Regions from separate parts of the Leptospira montravelensis genome, predicted to be linked through region 1. Evidence: riboswitches for the same ligand, from Rfam matches in the RefSeq annotation. Region 1 holds a riboswitch; the other holds the start of a gene.
The links. Region 1 has a riboswitch for cobalamin ahead of EHQ31_RS10935 (hypothetical protein). Riboswitches for the same ligand answer to the same signal wherever they lie in the genome.
Positions count from the first base shown of each region.

Region 2: it holds a riboswitch for cobalamin, as region 1 does, so the genes downstream of both, EHQ31_RS11815 (hypothetical protein) here and EHQ31_RS10935 (hypothetical protein) in region 1, are expected to answer to the same signal.

Region 1 is NZ_RQFO01000016.1:106,742-114,805, reverse strand. Features, by position in the region: gene secA (preprotein translocase subunit SecA) at 1-2,657, shown strand, start outside; gene EHQ31_RS10940 (LIC_13355 family lipoprotein) at 2,794-3,651, opposite strand; gene EHQ31_RS10935 (hypothetical protein) at 3,702-4,292, opposite strand; cobalamin riboswitch at 4,495-4,647, opposite strand; gene EHQ31_RS10930 (cytochrome-c peroxidase) at 4,652-5,725, opposite strand; gene EHQ31_RS10925 (methyl-accepting chemotaxis protein) at 5,838-7,880, opposite strand; gene EHQ31_RS10920 (hypothetical protein) at 7,993-8,064, shown strand, end outside.
Region 2 is NZ_RQFO01000016.1:315,496-323,559, reverse strand. Features, by position in the region: gene EHQ31_RS11840 (GNAT family N-acetyltransferase) at 1-970, shown strand, start outside; gene EHQ31_RS11835 (slr1659 superfamily regulator) at 987-1,334, opposite strand; gene EHQ31_RS11830 (slr1658 superfamily regulator) at 1,348-1,905, opposite strand; gene EHQ31_RS11825 (class I SAM-dependent methyltransferase) at 1,918-2,697, opposite strand; gene EHQ31_RS11820 (LIC_13355 family lipoprotein) at 2,842-3,696, opposite strand; gene EHQ31_RS11815 (hypothetical protein) at 3,842-4,411, opposite strand; cobalamin riboswitch at 4,600-4,740, opposite strand; gene EHQ31_RS11810 (lysophospholipid acyltransferase family protein) at 4,872-5,627, shown strand; gene EHQ31_RS11805 (TetR/AcrR family transcriptional regulator) at 5,624-6,247, opposite strand; gene EHQ31_RS11800 (alginate export family protein) at 6,308-8,064, opposite strand, start outside.

The sequences.
Region 1 (8,064 bases):
CAATTAAAGCAATGGATGATGAAACTTTGTCACAACAAACAACAAAGTTCAAAGACAGGTTGGCAGCAGGAGAAACTTTAGATGATATTTTACCAGAGGCCTTTGCAACCGTAAGAGAAGTTTCATATAGAACATTAGGTATGCGCCATTTTGATGTGCAGATGATGGGAGGTATTTCTTTGCATTGGGGAAATATCTCCGAGATGAAAACGGGAGAAGGTAAAACTCTTACTTCGACTTTACCCATTTATCTTAATTCACTTTCGGGTGAAGGTGTTCACGTTGTTACTGTAAATGATTATTTAGCAAAGCGGGATGCTAACTGGATGCGTCCTGTATTTGAGTTTTTGAAAGTATCTGTTGGTGTCATTCAACATGACATGGACCACGAAGAAAGAAAGGTGGCCTATGATTCTGACATTACTTACGGAACAAATAATGAATTCGGTTTTGATTATTTGCGTGATAACATGGTGAGTTACAAAGAACACCGTGTACAAAGACAACATAACTTTGCTATTGTGGACGAAGTGGATTCGATTCTAATTGATGAAGCTAGAACTCCTTTGATTATTTCGGGCCCTGCGGAAGAATCTACAGATAAATATCTCAAAGTTAATAAAATTATCCCAAAACTGATTGAAGGTGAGGACTATGAGATCGATGAAAAGGCGAAGAATGTCATTTTATCGGAAGCTGGAGTTCATCACGTCGAAGAATTGTTAGGTGTAGAGAATTTATACCATTCAGAAAATATTGAATTGGTTCACCACGTTCAACAAGCACTGAAAGCACACAAAATATTTTTTAAAGATAAAGATTATGTTGTCCAAGGTGGTGAAGTCATCATCGTTGATGAGTTTACCGGTCGATTGATGAAAGGGCGTAGATACTCAGATGGATTACACCAATCATTAGAAGCAAAAGAGGGTGTACCAATAGCTCGTGAGTCTCAGACATTGGCATCAATTACTTTCCAAAATTATTTCCGTATTTATAAGAAGTTAGCCGGTATGACTGGAACTGCAGATACGGAAGCGGAAGAATTTAAAAAAATCTATAATTTAGATGTAATTGTAATTCCTTCTAATTTAAAAATCCAACGACAAGACATGGCGGACCGTGTTTATAAAACAGAACGTGAAAAGTTCGATGCTGTTGTTAAGGATATCCAAGAAAAAGTCTCTCGTAAACAACCAGTGCTTGTGGGAACCATATCTATTGAAAAGTCGGAGGTTCTCTCTAAACTTCTCACATCACATGGAATTTCGCATAACGTATTAAACGCAAAACAACACGAAAGAGAATCTGAAATTGTTGCTAATGCAGGACGACCAGGTGCCATTACGATTGCTACCAACATGGCAGGTCGTGGAACGGATATTGTGTTAGGTGGTGCTCCTAAATACAAAGAAGATTTAGAAAAATTAGATGAGCGTTGTGATTCTTTAGGGATTAAAACAAAAGCAGAACTGGAAGTTGTGTATAGCTTTCGCGAAAATTTGATCAAACAAAAATTTGATGAAGCAGAATCTAAGATTTCAGAAATCAGAAACGATAACATTAAAAAAGATTGTGAAAATATCTTATCCGAAGCCAAAAAATGGAAAGTGGATCATGACTTCGTTATTGGTGCTGGTGGTTTACATATCATTGGATCTGAACGACATGAATCGCGTCGGATTGATAATCAGCTCAGAGGACGATCTGGTAGACAGGGAGATCCAGGGTCTTCTAGGTTTTATTTATCCTTACAAGATGATCTAATGCGTATTTTTGGATCAGATCGAATTGCTCGCATTATGGATACTTTGAAAATGCCAGAGGGCCAAGAGTTGGAACATAATATGGTTTCCAATGCAATTGCACGTGCACAAAAACGTGTAGAAGGCCATAACTTTGATATCAGAAAACACTTATTAGAATATGATGATGTAATGAATCGCCAGAGGATTTATATCTATGGAATTCGTAATGAACTTTTAGATAAAGGAAACATGTCACGAACCATTGTTGACTTCTTTGATGAAGTTGTAGAAAACCAAGTGATTCTTTACTGCGAAGGAAACAGTGTGGATGCTTGGGAAGTTGATTCACTCAATGAGTGGATACAAAGTTTGGGCATTACAGAAAAAATTGACCCAAAACAATTCAAAAAAGAATCAAACCCACAACTCAAAGTATTCGAAGTTTTGTCCAAGATAGTAAAAGAATTATATGAGTCCAAAGTTTCTTCAATTGGAGAAGAAGTTTGGCGTTCGATAGAAAGAAATGTATTTTTGGATATTTTGGACCATAGATGGAAAGAACATCTCTATGCGATGGACCATTTAAAAGAAGGTATTTGGACTGTTGGCTACGGTGAAAAAAATCCTTTGATTGAATACAAACTGCAAGGTTTTAAGATGTTTGATCAATTGGTTGAAAATCTTAAAAATGAAGTAGTTTCCTTTTTATTAAAAATTGAAGTAACTGATTCCGACAGAAACCAGGACGAATCCTCCCCAAAAGAGTATAAAAAAATAGGAGAAGAGCAAAGAGCTGAGGTAGATATGTTTGGAAATGAAATCAAATCAAACAAATCAAAACCGCAAGTTTCTTCAACCACGAGTTCTGGCGGCGGTTCCGAACGAAAGTCAAGCCGTAGAAAAAAATAGCGATATAGGTTACTAGTATAACCGACCAAACTCATTCAAATGCGAGCGTTAGCTCTTTCGTTTGAGTTTGGTTTAGAAAGATGAAACATAGTTAGAATTTGAAATAAAAGGAAATTTACAGATTATAAATTTCTCCTTATTCTACAGACTTTGCAACGACCCCATCAATGTCCGAACCATTTGAATACGAATGAGGATACACATAACCTGAACTTGTGTTCGGGTTAGTAACGGCTGATGCCGAGGTCATTTTAATATATTTAAATCCTAAAGATTTAATTTGATTTAGCGCAGTATTGTCGCATGATGCATTTGTAATTAAATCATCAATGTTAAACCCATCTCCGCCACCTAACAGGAAGCCACTGCCTGTGGATGTAAACAATTGTTCTAGTGAAAGAAGATTGGAACTCATATTATAAAGAACTGGTCTAAGTCCGGCAAATCCTGGCCAGGATGAAATTTTGTTGCTATCTGCTGTTGAAGAATTAAATCCACTTAGATCAAATCCGCAGTAATTTGTACCATCGTATGATACTTGCACAACCATTGGATCAAATGCGTAACGATCGCTACTTTCAGTAACTCGAAAAGGATTTTCATAAATAATAAAATCGATTCCGGTAACATTTTTTACGATTTTTCCGCCCCAAGATAAAATAAGTGTAGCACCTGTACCCGTTAGGTTTAGTGCGTAGACATCCAAAGATCCTGAAAGTTCCCCTCCACCACAAATTCCATTAATTGCTTTTGATGAATCATTGAATCCACTTACTGAAGAATTTGCTGACACAACTGTATTCGCAATTGGAATTCCTTGTGGAAGAATCTTTGGAGGACAATTTGTTTTTGAATTATTAGAAATTTCTGCAGCAGCTAATAGTGCCAATAATTCATTTTGGTTATTTTTTGGTTGTGGTGAACAAGTATATAAAAAGGTAACTAAAAACAAAATGGAAAAAGTATTATAAAAGCCTTGTGGAAATGTTTGCATGTGATTACTCCGTTTGACCCTAAAATAATTTAGGGTCAAATTTGATATCATTACCAATTAGTTGGATTTGAAGAAACAAAGAGTGCTTTACTCCAACCGAATCCGCCACAACCAGTTCTTGTTGGATCAGCTGAACTATAACTAGAGAGGTTTACATTCTCTGCTTCTTTTAATGTTGCGAAATTTGGATAGACTGTACAGTAATAGAAACATTTGGTTGCTGAATTTTCACATCCAGTTGTTGTAGGTGCAGTCCAAATTACTTTTGTATATTTACTTGGACTATAAGTATCATTGGGAAGATATTGGTAGATAAAAGTTCTATTAACAGTATCAACAGCAATGATTCTTAAATAACTACTTCCTGAAGCCCAAATTCCGAAACCAGATGGGTCTTGGACAATGGAAACATTAGATGTGAAGCTGGAACAAGATCCACCACTACAAAATCCGCCTTTCCAATATCCCCTAATTTCTGCTAAAGAATCCATCACACTGGATTTCCCTTGTTGTTGTCCGACGACTAAACCTGTAAGTAGGTTGGTATTGGCTTCCGATTCTTTTACTTTGCCTGCTTCGCTGCATGCTGTTAAGATAAAAATTGCCAAGATGACAATCGTTAGTTGAATAGTTGGTTTCATTTAGTTTCTCCTAAATTTTTTTTGAATTTAGGGGAACACGAACTGGAAATAGATTTAACAACTTCGTAATACGAAGAATGATAAAATCTAATATTAGAATTCTAAATACTATTTTTTCCATACGGGCGCCCCGAGTTTGCCTTCGGGGCCCCTTTATATTGATTGTAGAACCAAAACAATATAAGTGTGCAAAGTTCCCAATCCACGAGAAAACATTGCGGGGAAGATCTGGCTTATCACCTAACGTAACTTTAGTTACAAAAGGTGCATCACAGTTGCGGGTCAGCACAGGACTTTCACCTGTTTCCTCCCTGAAGGTAATGCCAGAGTTTCTACCTCTATGTTTTTTGTCAATGAGTTTAGTTTACTTTTGTTTTGTCAGATAAGGATCTAAGAAAGGAAGTGATCAATTCAATTTCAGATTCGTTTATTTGGCGGTTCAAATTGTAATAGTTCATTCTTCGAACTGCCTCTTTCAGAGTTGGTACGCTGCCATCATGAAAATAAGGTGCGGTAAGTGCTACGTTTCTTAGAGGAGGAACTTTGAAAAAAAACTTATCTTCATGTTTTCCTGTAAATTCAGCTCTTCCTGTATCACTAATGTTATAAGAATATACTGAATCTAATTTTGCAAATTGTGATCCACCAAGCAAACTTGTACTGTGGCAATTGGTACAACCAACATCTAGAAATAAATTTAAACCATCTAATTCCGATTTATTAAGTGATAGTACATTATTCTCAAGAAAATCATCGAATTTGGATTTTGATTTAAGTGATCTCTCAAATGCTGCTAATGTTAGGCGAATCGAATGGATGCTGGGATTTGGCGATTCTGGAAAGGCATTCGCAAAAAAAGAAGTATAACTTGAATCATTTTGAATTCTTGTAAGTAGTTCTGCTTCAGAAGGTAAAGACATTTCTAGTGGATTTAAGAAGGGATCGATTGCTTGGTTATATAGTGAGTCTCTCCTTCCATCCCAAAAAATAATGGGTAAATATCCAACATTCAGTATCGTTGGAGTATTTCTTTTGCCAATTTGTCCAAAGGTCCCACGCGAAGTGGATTGGCGATCCATACCAGCGGCATTTCCATCTAATGGGTGACAGGTGAGACAAGACTGTACGTGATTTGATGAAAGTTTGTTATCTCTAAATATTTTGTTACCTAAGGCAATTTTAGCAGCTGTGTCTTCTTCCGATCCTGGAATGGTTTCGGATAAAATTCCAATTTGTTCTCTAGCAATTTTTTGTAAATCGGTCGCATATAAATAATTTGAGAGGAAGTTTGCCGTTATTAATTGAAATATAATTTTATTTTTTTCTTCATTATGTTCGTTAATTTTGCAATTAACGAAAGTTAAATGAATTATTGAAAAAAGTAATATTTGAATACTATAATGACTTGAATTAACTTTAAAAGTGCGGACCATGAGACCAAACAGAAATTTGGCCTGAATTCCAGCAATTCAATTTTTAGATTTGGATTTTTAGAGATCTGTTTTTTTTAGAAAATTGTAAATAGAATTTTTCGACAGCAAGTTTTTAGTGGGTTCGAAATGAATTGGTTACTACTGCAATGGTGCTTGCTATTTCACCAATCTTTTGACTGACTTGGTTCAAATCTTCAGAATTATTCGCAAGTTGTTGTGCATTTCCAGAAAGTGTATTGATTGTGTTCACCATATCTTCTGATGCTTTTTTCTGCTCTCGACTGGAAAATTCGATGGTTTGGGCCATCTCTTGTAATCCTTGAAGCTCTGTTGCTACGTTTAGCAAACTATTCGATTGTGTTGTCATTTCTGCTTTTAGATGATTCACTCCACTTTGCATTCTGTTGGATTGTTCTACAATTTCACCTAATGCATTTACTGTTTCATGAACATGATTGGTACCAAGATTGACAACAGCATTACTTTTATCGATGAGGCGTTTGATGTTTTTAACAGAGGATTGTGTTTTATCTGCGAGTTTTGAAATTTCTTCCGCGACAACCGCAAATCCCATGCCTGCATCTCCAGCTCTAGCAGCTTCAATACTTGCATTTAATGCTAGTAAGTTGGTTCTTTCTGAAATTTCAGTAATTAGATCTACGATTCCAGTAATTTCTTTAGTTACCGAACGTATTTCCGACATTGCATTGTCAGTGTTTTGTACTGAAGTGTTACCAATGTTTGCTAAATTTGTAGAGGCAATCGATTGATCAGATAATCGTAAGAGTGCACTTTCAATATTGGAAATTGAACCTTCAATTGTTTTCATTTCTTCTGTAATTTTGTTAATATTCTTTGTTTCATTTGTAATAAATTCGAACATAAATTCAAATGAAGTTGTTAATTCCTCTAATGAAGCGGCCGACTCTTCTGATATTGAAGCTAACGAAGAAGCGTTATCAGAAACGGACATTGCATCTTTCTTTAATTGAAATGAAGATTTTTCCGCATTACTTACAGAAATTTTTAATTGGTTCATAATATGATTTAAATTTGATAAAAATAAGTTTATAGAACCTGCTATTTTACCTATTTCATTTTTGCCAAAATCTGGAATTGTTTTTGTCAAATCAGCTTCGCCACTAGAAAGTTCATTTACCTTTGAAAGAACTGTTACCAAAGGTTTATTAATGCTTCGAATGATAAAAATGACAAAGACACTAGATATAATCAATGATCCTAATACGAAAAGAATGTTTATGTTTCTTTGAAAAGACAATAATTGAATTCGATCATTTACCAGTTTTTCAAGGATTAAAATGGAACGGTCTTGGATTTCTCCTGCAATTAATGTCCCTTTGTGAATTGTTGTGAATAATTGATTGTGAGAGGATGGTTTAGAGTTTTTTAGATTAAAAGTTTCTTTTAGTTCTTTAACGTAAGTTTCACAGGATGTATTCGCAAATTTCTTAGCTTCTGTTAATTCTATTTTATATGGAGATTTGTCTTCAATGGATTTAGTATATGATTTTTGGATTTCCTTGCAGGTTGTTTCAATGAAATTGATAGAAATCAATGCCTTTGTGTAATTAACACTAGAGTATTGTTTGTTCTTGTTTTCAGAGGTTGTATATTCGTTACGAATAATTTCCTTTAAAGTTGCTACGTTTTTTAAAATTTCAGGTACTCTGAAAAAAATTATTTCCATTTGATAATACGAATTTACTTCGGGATCTAGAATTAGATTTGAAAAATCACCAATTTTTAATGCTAATTCTTGTGTATCATTAAGAAATTGAATACTAGTGGATTGATCAAAAGATGGAATTGTTTTATACTTTTCCCAAGACGTAAGTAACTTAGAGTCCTCCGCTAGCAAATTGGTTTCTTCGATCATCTTTTTTGAGATTTCAATGAGTGGAATTAAGTTGTTAGTATTTTCTTCTCCTAATTTAAGTCGTACCAATCCTTCTCTGTAGGTTAAATAAATCGGTTTTAAAGCCTGAATGCCTAACTCTTCTTTTTCTGCAAACAAAATGGTTCCATTTAGTGAACGTACTAAAATAAGCAAAATGATGAATAGTGATACAATGAGAGGCAGAGGTAAAAGTAATAATCTAATTTGAATCGAAAATCTGGAGAGAAATTTTGACATAAGAATTAGTATCTTCCTAAAGTGGACGAAATAAAAATCCACATACCTTCTAACGATAATTGATTTTCAATAAATCAATCATTTAATTTTATAGAGTAGAACTGGAGGGTTTATGAAAAAATCCCTGATACTTGTATGTTTATTAACCGCAATTTCCTGTGCTCGTACTTTGGAAGTTAAAAAC
Region 2 (8,064 bases), 210 kb from region 1:
TGGAACGGTTAGGATTAACTTTCGAAAGGATGGACCATTAGAATGCGAAGAATTATATGAAATGGAACTATTTCGTCCCTTTTATCCTGACAAAGTTTCCATGTCTACAAAACTCATGGTCAAAAACGAATACAGACATTCAGCCGCAGCCAGCATGCTTTGTATGAAAATTTATGAACACGCCAGAGAAAATGGGATCCTAATCGATTTTATTGATACTAACCCTCATTTGGTCCGCTTGTACAACCAAGTGGGATACAGGATGTACAAAAAGAATATCCATCATCCTGAATATGGCATTGTGATTCCTATGGTTTTTCTATTGGATGATAATGAATATCTCAAACAAATCCATTCACCTTTCCTTCGTTTAGCGAAACGTTTTCCCGCAGGTACTGAGCTTGCACAACATTTTGAAGTAAACTTCACTGATTACAAAGACATCCGTCCTCTCTTCTCTATGGAAGGAGATGAGGTTTGGCAAAATATTGTTCATGATATGATGCTTCCGCCGAGCCAGTTTCTCTCTTTTTTAAGGGGATTCACAGAAGAGGAATCAAAGAAATTATTATCGATGTTGGATCTAATTGACTATGAGGATGGGGATATTGTTTTCCAACAAAACCAAGAAAGCCAAGGCCTCTTTTGTGTTTTGGAAGGTAGTGTCGAGGTAGTGGTCAATCGAGACGATGGAGTTCGTTCTACAATTTCGATTTTAAACCAGGGCGAAATTTTTGGAGAATTGGGTTTTGTTTCCAAGTCCAACAGAAATGCGGATATTATCGTACGAGATCATGCTAAATTACTAATTTTGACACCAAATGAATTTCAAAAATTGGAAATCCAAAGTCCAACTCTTGCAGTCAAACTTCTTACCAATTTGTTTGTAATTTTAGCGCAGAGATTTAATGAAATGTCCCGCCGCATGCTCGAATTTAGAAAGTTATACGAGATGGGCGGTAAAACCTAAGGTTAAGAAAACGATTTTAGGCGATTTCTAAAACCACTTGGTCCCAAAGTTTTTTGAAATTGGAAAGGGATTTTGACTGCCAGGAAATATTTAAGGATCCCTGAATTTTGATTTGGTAAGCTGCCGTTTTTCGTGAATCAATAATGAACATAGAGAGGGTAGTGATCCCCGAACTGTTTACAAATTGTAAATCTCTAAAATCCATTGTTAATACAGAACCTTGGCAAAGTTTAGCAACATCTCTTAAAAATAATTTTATGGGTTCATAAGCGGGTAAATTCTGCAATCGGATGGAACCTGCAAATTTGACAGTCTTAGTGGCTTCGTCGTATTGTATATTGTAATCTAAGTCTTTGATTTCCATGAAGCTTCGCCTATTATATCTCTTCTACGTTGATAATTGCTCTTACCGTGATTTCATGAGTATCGGCATCGATCTCATGGAAACTATAACCAAAACGTACTGGATAATCTTTTAACATCATCAGTAGTCCAAGACCAGATTTAGTATCACCGTCTTCTTTGGTTTCGAGTGTAGAAAAATACATCTCCTCCACGTTCTCCGACAAGAGTTTATTTACAAAAAGCTCAAAACTATCTCGTAAGGTTTTTGACGCCACATTTAAAACATCAATTCTTAAAAGATTTCCGTATTGTTTTAATTCTACGTTGATTCTACCTTCGCGTGCTTTCGAAAATTTAGAAGCATTCTCTAAAAGTTCGTTAATGATAGTAGAAAGGGAGTTTGCTTTGGATTCACTGGCTTCGTAGCAGTAGGAATAAAATCCCGCAACAAAGTTGGCAGTGAGTCCACAACGTCTCCAATACGTAGTCATATCGATTGGTTGAAAGATCAATCGAAGTTGGCCATCAGCAGGCAAATTTTCTGGAATGATGTGATATTCCCCGATAACTATGGGTGACTTTTGATTCAATTTTGCCTCCGTTTATTTTTGGTACAAATGTGTTTCTAAATTGATCGTGAATTTCACACGATTGGACATATACTCTGATTGCAGTTTAGAATACAGATCTTGCATTCCATCTGGATGTCCCATAAAAGACATCATAGACCAACCCGTCATCATCCCTAAATGGATTTTAGGGTATTCTACAACGGGTCTGTCATCGTTCCCATCATTGGCAGCGACAAAATCGGTCCTTGTGACTAACCGAAATCCCATTTGTTCCATAATGCCAGGTACTTTTTCCATTACATAACGGTCAGCAGGGTGGATAGTAGCATGTTTTGCTACCATATCCAAAAGTACATTTGGGCCTGTAAAGGATTTATCGTTAGGGCAGTGGATGAGAACCTTTCCTCCCGGTTTTAAAACTCGGTAGAATTCTTTTAAAGCTTTTTCTGGTTCTTTGATATGGATGAGAACCATAGAATTAAAAATAAAATCAAAATGATTGTCTGGATAATCCAATGCTCTGATATCGGAGACCTTCCAGTCTACTTTTGGATAACCCAATTTACAATACTGCACCATTTCTTCAGAAATGTCGCAGGCAGACCAATGGAGATTGGGATTTTTTTTCATAAGGAAACTGGTGAGTACACCTGGACCTGCTCCAGCATCCAAAGCTTGTCCAGATTCCTTTTCGAAGGAAATGGAATCCAAAAAAGGATCAAGGAGGAGTTTTAGGAGATTGGCCTGAGCAGACAATCTTGGCATCTCATCCTGTATGGATATTTTTTGTGTGTATAGGTTTTCGCTCAAAGTGAATACGCGCTAAGAAGTAGTTCTAAAAAAAGAATCCTTTTTTTTAGATCGGTCAACTGAAATACAGGTCTCTTTTTTAGGTTTTTTTCAGTATATCTTCGAAAGTAGGTATGGATCCGACATAATGACCAGGAAGTCAAGTCATTGGAGTTCTCGTGCTACCACTCCGTCGATATCACTTCCATTATAACTGCCCGGGGGCCAAGGGAATTTGCTCCCTGTGTTTGGGTTATTCATATCAGCAGCCGAAGTAATTTTCAGGAATTTGAAACCGTTTGTTTTGATCGTGTTTGCTAAGGTAGTGTCACAATTAATATCGTTAGGATCATTGGGGTCTAATAGGTCTAAATCGAATCCGTCACCACCACCTAACAAAAAGGATCCATTGGTTTTGGTAAATAATTCTGAATTGGTAAAAGGTTTTGTTGTCATATTATAATAAACAGGGCGTAAACTTCCAAATCGGTTCCAACTATTCATTAAGTTTACATTCCCTCCCGTATAACTTGGGTTAAATCCACAAAAGTTTGTATTATCAATCGACACTTGGATGATAGAAGGGTCCATTGCATAGGTATTGGACTCGTCCGAAACTCGAAAACTGTTGTCATACACGATGAAGTCATCACCTGAAACGTTTTTTACAGTTTTTCCTCCCCAACTTAGAACTATAGTGGCTCCAGTTCCTGTAATGTCTAAGGCATAAACATCCAATGAACCTGCAAGTTCACCAGCACCGCAGATTCCATTAATTGCTTTTTTCGGATCGGAAAATCCCGAGATGTTTGAGTTTGCACTAACAACGGTTGTAGCAATATATATGTCTGTAGGAGGTAAAGACTTGGGGCAAACAATTGCAGCCTCTGCGGCAATAATCAGTGGCAATAATGCTGCAAGATTTTCTTCCCCAGAAGAGGATTTTTTGCAGGAAGTTAAAAATACAAATAAAACAAAAACCAAAGAACTTAGTATTTTTGTTTTGAAACGTTTTTGCATCACATCACCAATTTAAGGAATGATTCCTTAAAGTCCAGTTCAAGTTTGAGTTTTCTTTTTATGAAAAAAACAAGTTATAAACAAAATTAGCGGTATAGGTCCCTTAACTTGTGAAAGGGACCTGTTTGCTAAATTATCTTAGTTACTATATTTTTTTATCGATTCTTGAAAATGCAGAAGCACCGCAACCGGAACTACCTGGATTTGTTTTAGTTGAAGTATCTGCTTGTGCTTTTGCTGCGTCATATGTTTTTCCAAATGCTACAGTACAAAGCCAATAAGAGTTTTCTTTGGCAGTATTTTTAAAGAAAAACACTTTATTATATTTTCCTTTGTTTGTATCGCCAGAAAAACATCCACCATTGTTTTCAGGGTTTTGTGTGATGAAACTTCCTTCTGCGTTATTGAATTCAATGATAATGTAACAACTTGAATATCCACCAAATCCAGAACTATCATCTAGTTGTAATCCTTTTGAGCCAAATTTAGCCGAATATGTAGATATTGTATCGAGAGTTGTTCCGTTTCCCGTAAAACTATTCCAAACACCATTTAACGCAAAATCTTTACTAGATTCTGAAGCTTGACCAGCTAACAATCCGATTAGTAGCTTGTTGTTGGCATCTGATTCAGATACTTGTTTTTCTGCTTGGCAAGTTATGATTTGTCCAAGTAAAAATAGGGAAAGGATTGTGGTTCCAAAGGTTCGTTTCATAGAAGTCTCCTAAATGTTTTGAATTTAGGGGAACTCCGATCCAATGATAAACAAATTTCCGTTAGGTTCTTGATACAAAAATCCTAATATACAAATATTGTTTTTGATTGTTTCGGGTGCCCCGATGCCTTCGGGGCCCCTGTATCCAAATGGTAGACATTTGAAATCAGTGTATAAAGTTCCATTACCACGAGGTTAACTTTATGGGGAAGATCTGGCTCACCAAACATCGGTTTGGATTACAGTTGCGGGTCAGCACAGGAATTGCACCTGTTTCCTCCCAGAAGGTATTTTCCAGAGTTTCGTTTCCCAAGGAATTGTCAAATTTTTAAAGCCAGGATTTAGGAAACTTGGATTTGTAATTTGATACAGAAATGTCTTGAAATTGTAGCAAAAATCTTAGGTAAACTTTTGCAACCAAATGTGATTTTGGGGCACATACCTTTTAAGAGGAAAAGTTATGTTCTATTATGTAGGAAGATCAATCGGATTTGTGCTTATGTGGATAGTGGTCAAACCAATGAGATTGAAGTATGGAAACAAAAAAGTTGAAATTCAAAATGACCATATCTTGCGTAAGTTAAACGGAAAATCTATCATCTTTATTTCTAATCATATCAAACCAAGAAACAAATTTTTGAAAGTAATTACGATGCCTTATGATGCTTTTGTAATTCGTGGTGTTCTTAAAAGATATGGAATTTATACAACGGCACTTACCAGTTATGATTCCGGAATACCTAATAAAGGTAAAAAAAGAAAATGGTTGTATCGAAAAGAACAAATGGTAAAAGGAATTGTTAAATCCATTGATTTAATTCCACTCAATCGAAGCGAATCTGATCCAGTGACTATTAAAGATTTTAAACGTAGAATTAACCGCGGCAATTTAGGGATCGGTATTTTTCCTGAAGGTTCTTGGTATCGAGGATTTAGAAAAAGTCGTAAACTCTATCCCGGTATGGTTGTACTTAGTAAACGATACAATCTACCAATCATTCCTTTATATTTGGATGCTTATAATTTGAATAAACCTATTCGATTGTCTGTTGGAAATCCTATTTGGGAAGTAAACGATGCACCAGAAACTATCAATTATATTCGAAGTGAACTGATTCGGTTGAAAGACAAAGGAACTTCTCTTTCTGTTTCTGAAGTCAATAAAGAATTATTGAATGATGAAAATGATGGATTAGAAATTTCACCGGTAGGTTAACTTTCTTTTTTACTTAAAAGTTTTTGAAAATAGGAAATCCCTTCTTCAATGGGATTTCCTGAACCTTTTCTTTTTCTAAGCATTCCTGTCATATCCAAAACAATCACACCGTACATCCAACTCCACATCATTCTGGCAATGGCAGGGTATTCGTTTTTGGGGTAGGGAATCTCACCAGATTCAAATCCAATGCGAACGGTTTCTAAAAAGAAACGATAACTTTTTGGTAATTGTGGGAAAGCTTTTCTATGTACTCCACCGTAATCAGTGACAAACATCACTTTATGTAACTCACGGTTGTTGCTTGCGAAATTAAAATAAGCACGTGCAATGGAAGCCAATTGTTGGAAGGCGGACTTCGTATTTACTTCAGCACTTGCTTTTTTTAACATGGAGAGGAGTTCGTCTTCACCCGATCGAATTAAATCTTGCACTAAGTCAATTTGACTTTCGTAATAAGAGTAGGGGCTTGCCACACTGCATCCTAATCTGTTGGCGATCTTTCGCATAGAAAGACCATCCAAGCCTTCTTCTTTTAAGATTAGGAGAGATACGTTTCTAATTTCCTCACGCGAAAGGCTATTTCGAATCCGTCTTTGTTTGTTTGAAGCTTCCAACATGGATTTGAATCGATCTGACCTCCATGATATTCAAATCCAGCTAAAAATCGAACGTTTTTCTTAAAAAGCAGCGTTGATTTGGGCATAGGCCATGTAGGCGTCACGAGCCAGTTGGTTTTTACCTTGTAAGTAGTTTTGGTTCCATTCGAAGGACTGCGTGGTTACGTTGTATTGGATTTTACTATTTCGATAATTGCGAACCGAATCACCTGCATTTAAATACCCAAACCCCATCCATAAAGAAACAAAATCGTTTATTTGTCCGTGCCAAGTTAAATCCACTTCTGTATAAATTCGTTTTCCTAGAGCATAAGGTGAGGAGTAGGAATTATTGGAATAGTTTTCTGTACTCCCTTTGTCCGAGGATACGGGGTAAGGATTTTTTTCTCCCAAGGAACTTGTCGAATTTGCTGAACCACTAATGGCATACCATGCATCTTGTTTTTCTGCTTTATCATTTTGGAAATAGGTGACTTGGAATTCTCCAAAGGAGTCTGTTTTGTAGCTAATGCTGACTGACTTTGAATAAAGGTTTTGTGCATTAATATTTTCTGAGATTCCGGCTACACTATTAAAATAGGGAATCACACCAAATCTCGGATTGGCCAATGTTTGAAACGTAGATATAGATGCATCGGCTCTATTTTTGTCACCAGAAGCATACAATACTTGTCCACCTAATCTCAGTTTTTTGAAGAATGTATATCCAGTTTGGAAAACGTGCATTTGTCCTGTATACTTCTCTCTTTCGGTTCTAACATTGTCATATTCGTTGGGAAGGTATTCTTTTAGATAGGGATCTTGGATTCTTCTTCCACTAGTTCCTGTTTGAAAGGCGGATTCCAAAGTGAAATCCCAAGACTTTCCTTCTGGAAGGAAATTGCCTTTGGTTCTGTTGGTTAGGCGAAACCCTGTAGTAATCAAATTTTGGTTTTGTCTGCTTCTATTGGCGGCAAGGGGATCGTCATTGGAAGATGTTGGTAGGCCTGTGATTGGATTGATTGGATTTTTTTTCCATTTGCGAACCACTCCTAAACTATAAAGATCCAATGTCACCCAATCAGGAATAGTAAAACTATTATAAGTCCCGAGAAGTGTTGTGTCTGTACCTGTGGCAGCTGAATTGAGTTTGGGATCGTTTGCCGAAACGACACCGTTGGTTCCGCTTTGTGTCCAGTAAGGTCTAGCCATAAGAAAGTGAATTTTAAAATTATCATAGTTGAACATAAGCCTCGCCCCATCAAAAGATAGGCCGTTCACTGTCCAGTTCCCTCCACCGATGATTCGTTGGTCGCCATAAGCCCAAATTTGTCTTCCCACTTGAAATTTAGAATGTAACGGGAGTTGGTTGATGGTTACAAAGGCTTCTCTGATCCCAGTTTGGTTTAACGATACTGCGTTTGTTTGATTTTTCGAATAAAGATCTGCTGTGTTATTAAAAAAATTGGCTCTTATATCACCAGAGGAAGCGGGAGATTCCCCTCCCCAAACGCGTGCGTCTTGGAGTGTAACCTTCGCTTGTACATAGGGGCTCGGATCAAAGATAAAATAAATGGATGATGTTTGTATGGTTCGATCTATATAACCTTTGTCAGATGCATTAAAATCTAAATTGTATCTGGATTCTTGTCTTGGTCTAAGATACAAACCAAATCGTAATATATCGTTTAACCAAAATTGCTGCGAGTTTGCAGAGTGTTTCGATAATTCTGGCTCTACAAACATATGGCGATTGAATTCTGGATCAATTCCCTTTTCTTTCATGGGGGAAACGTAGGATTTAGCGATTGGTTTTGTTTCTTCTGGACTAGGTGAAT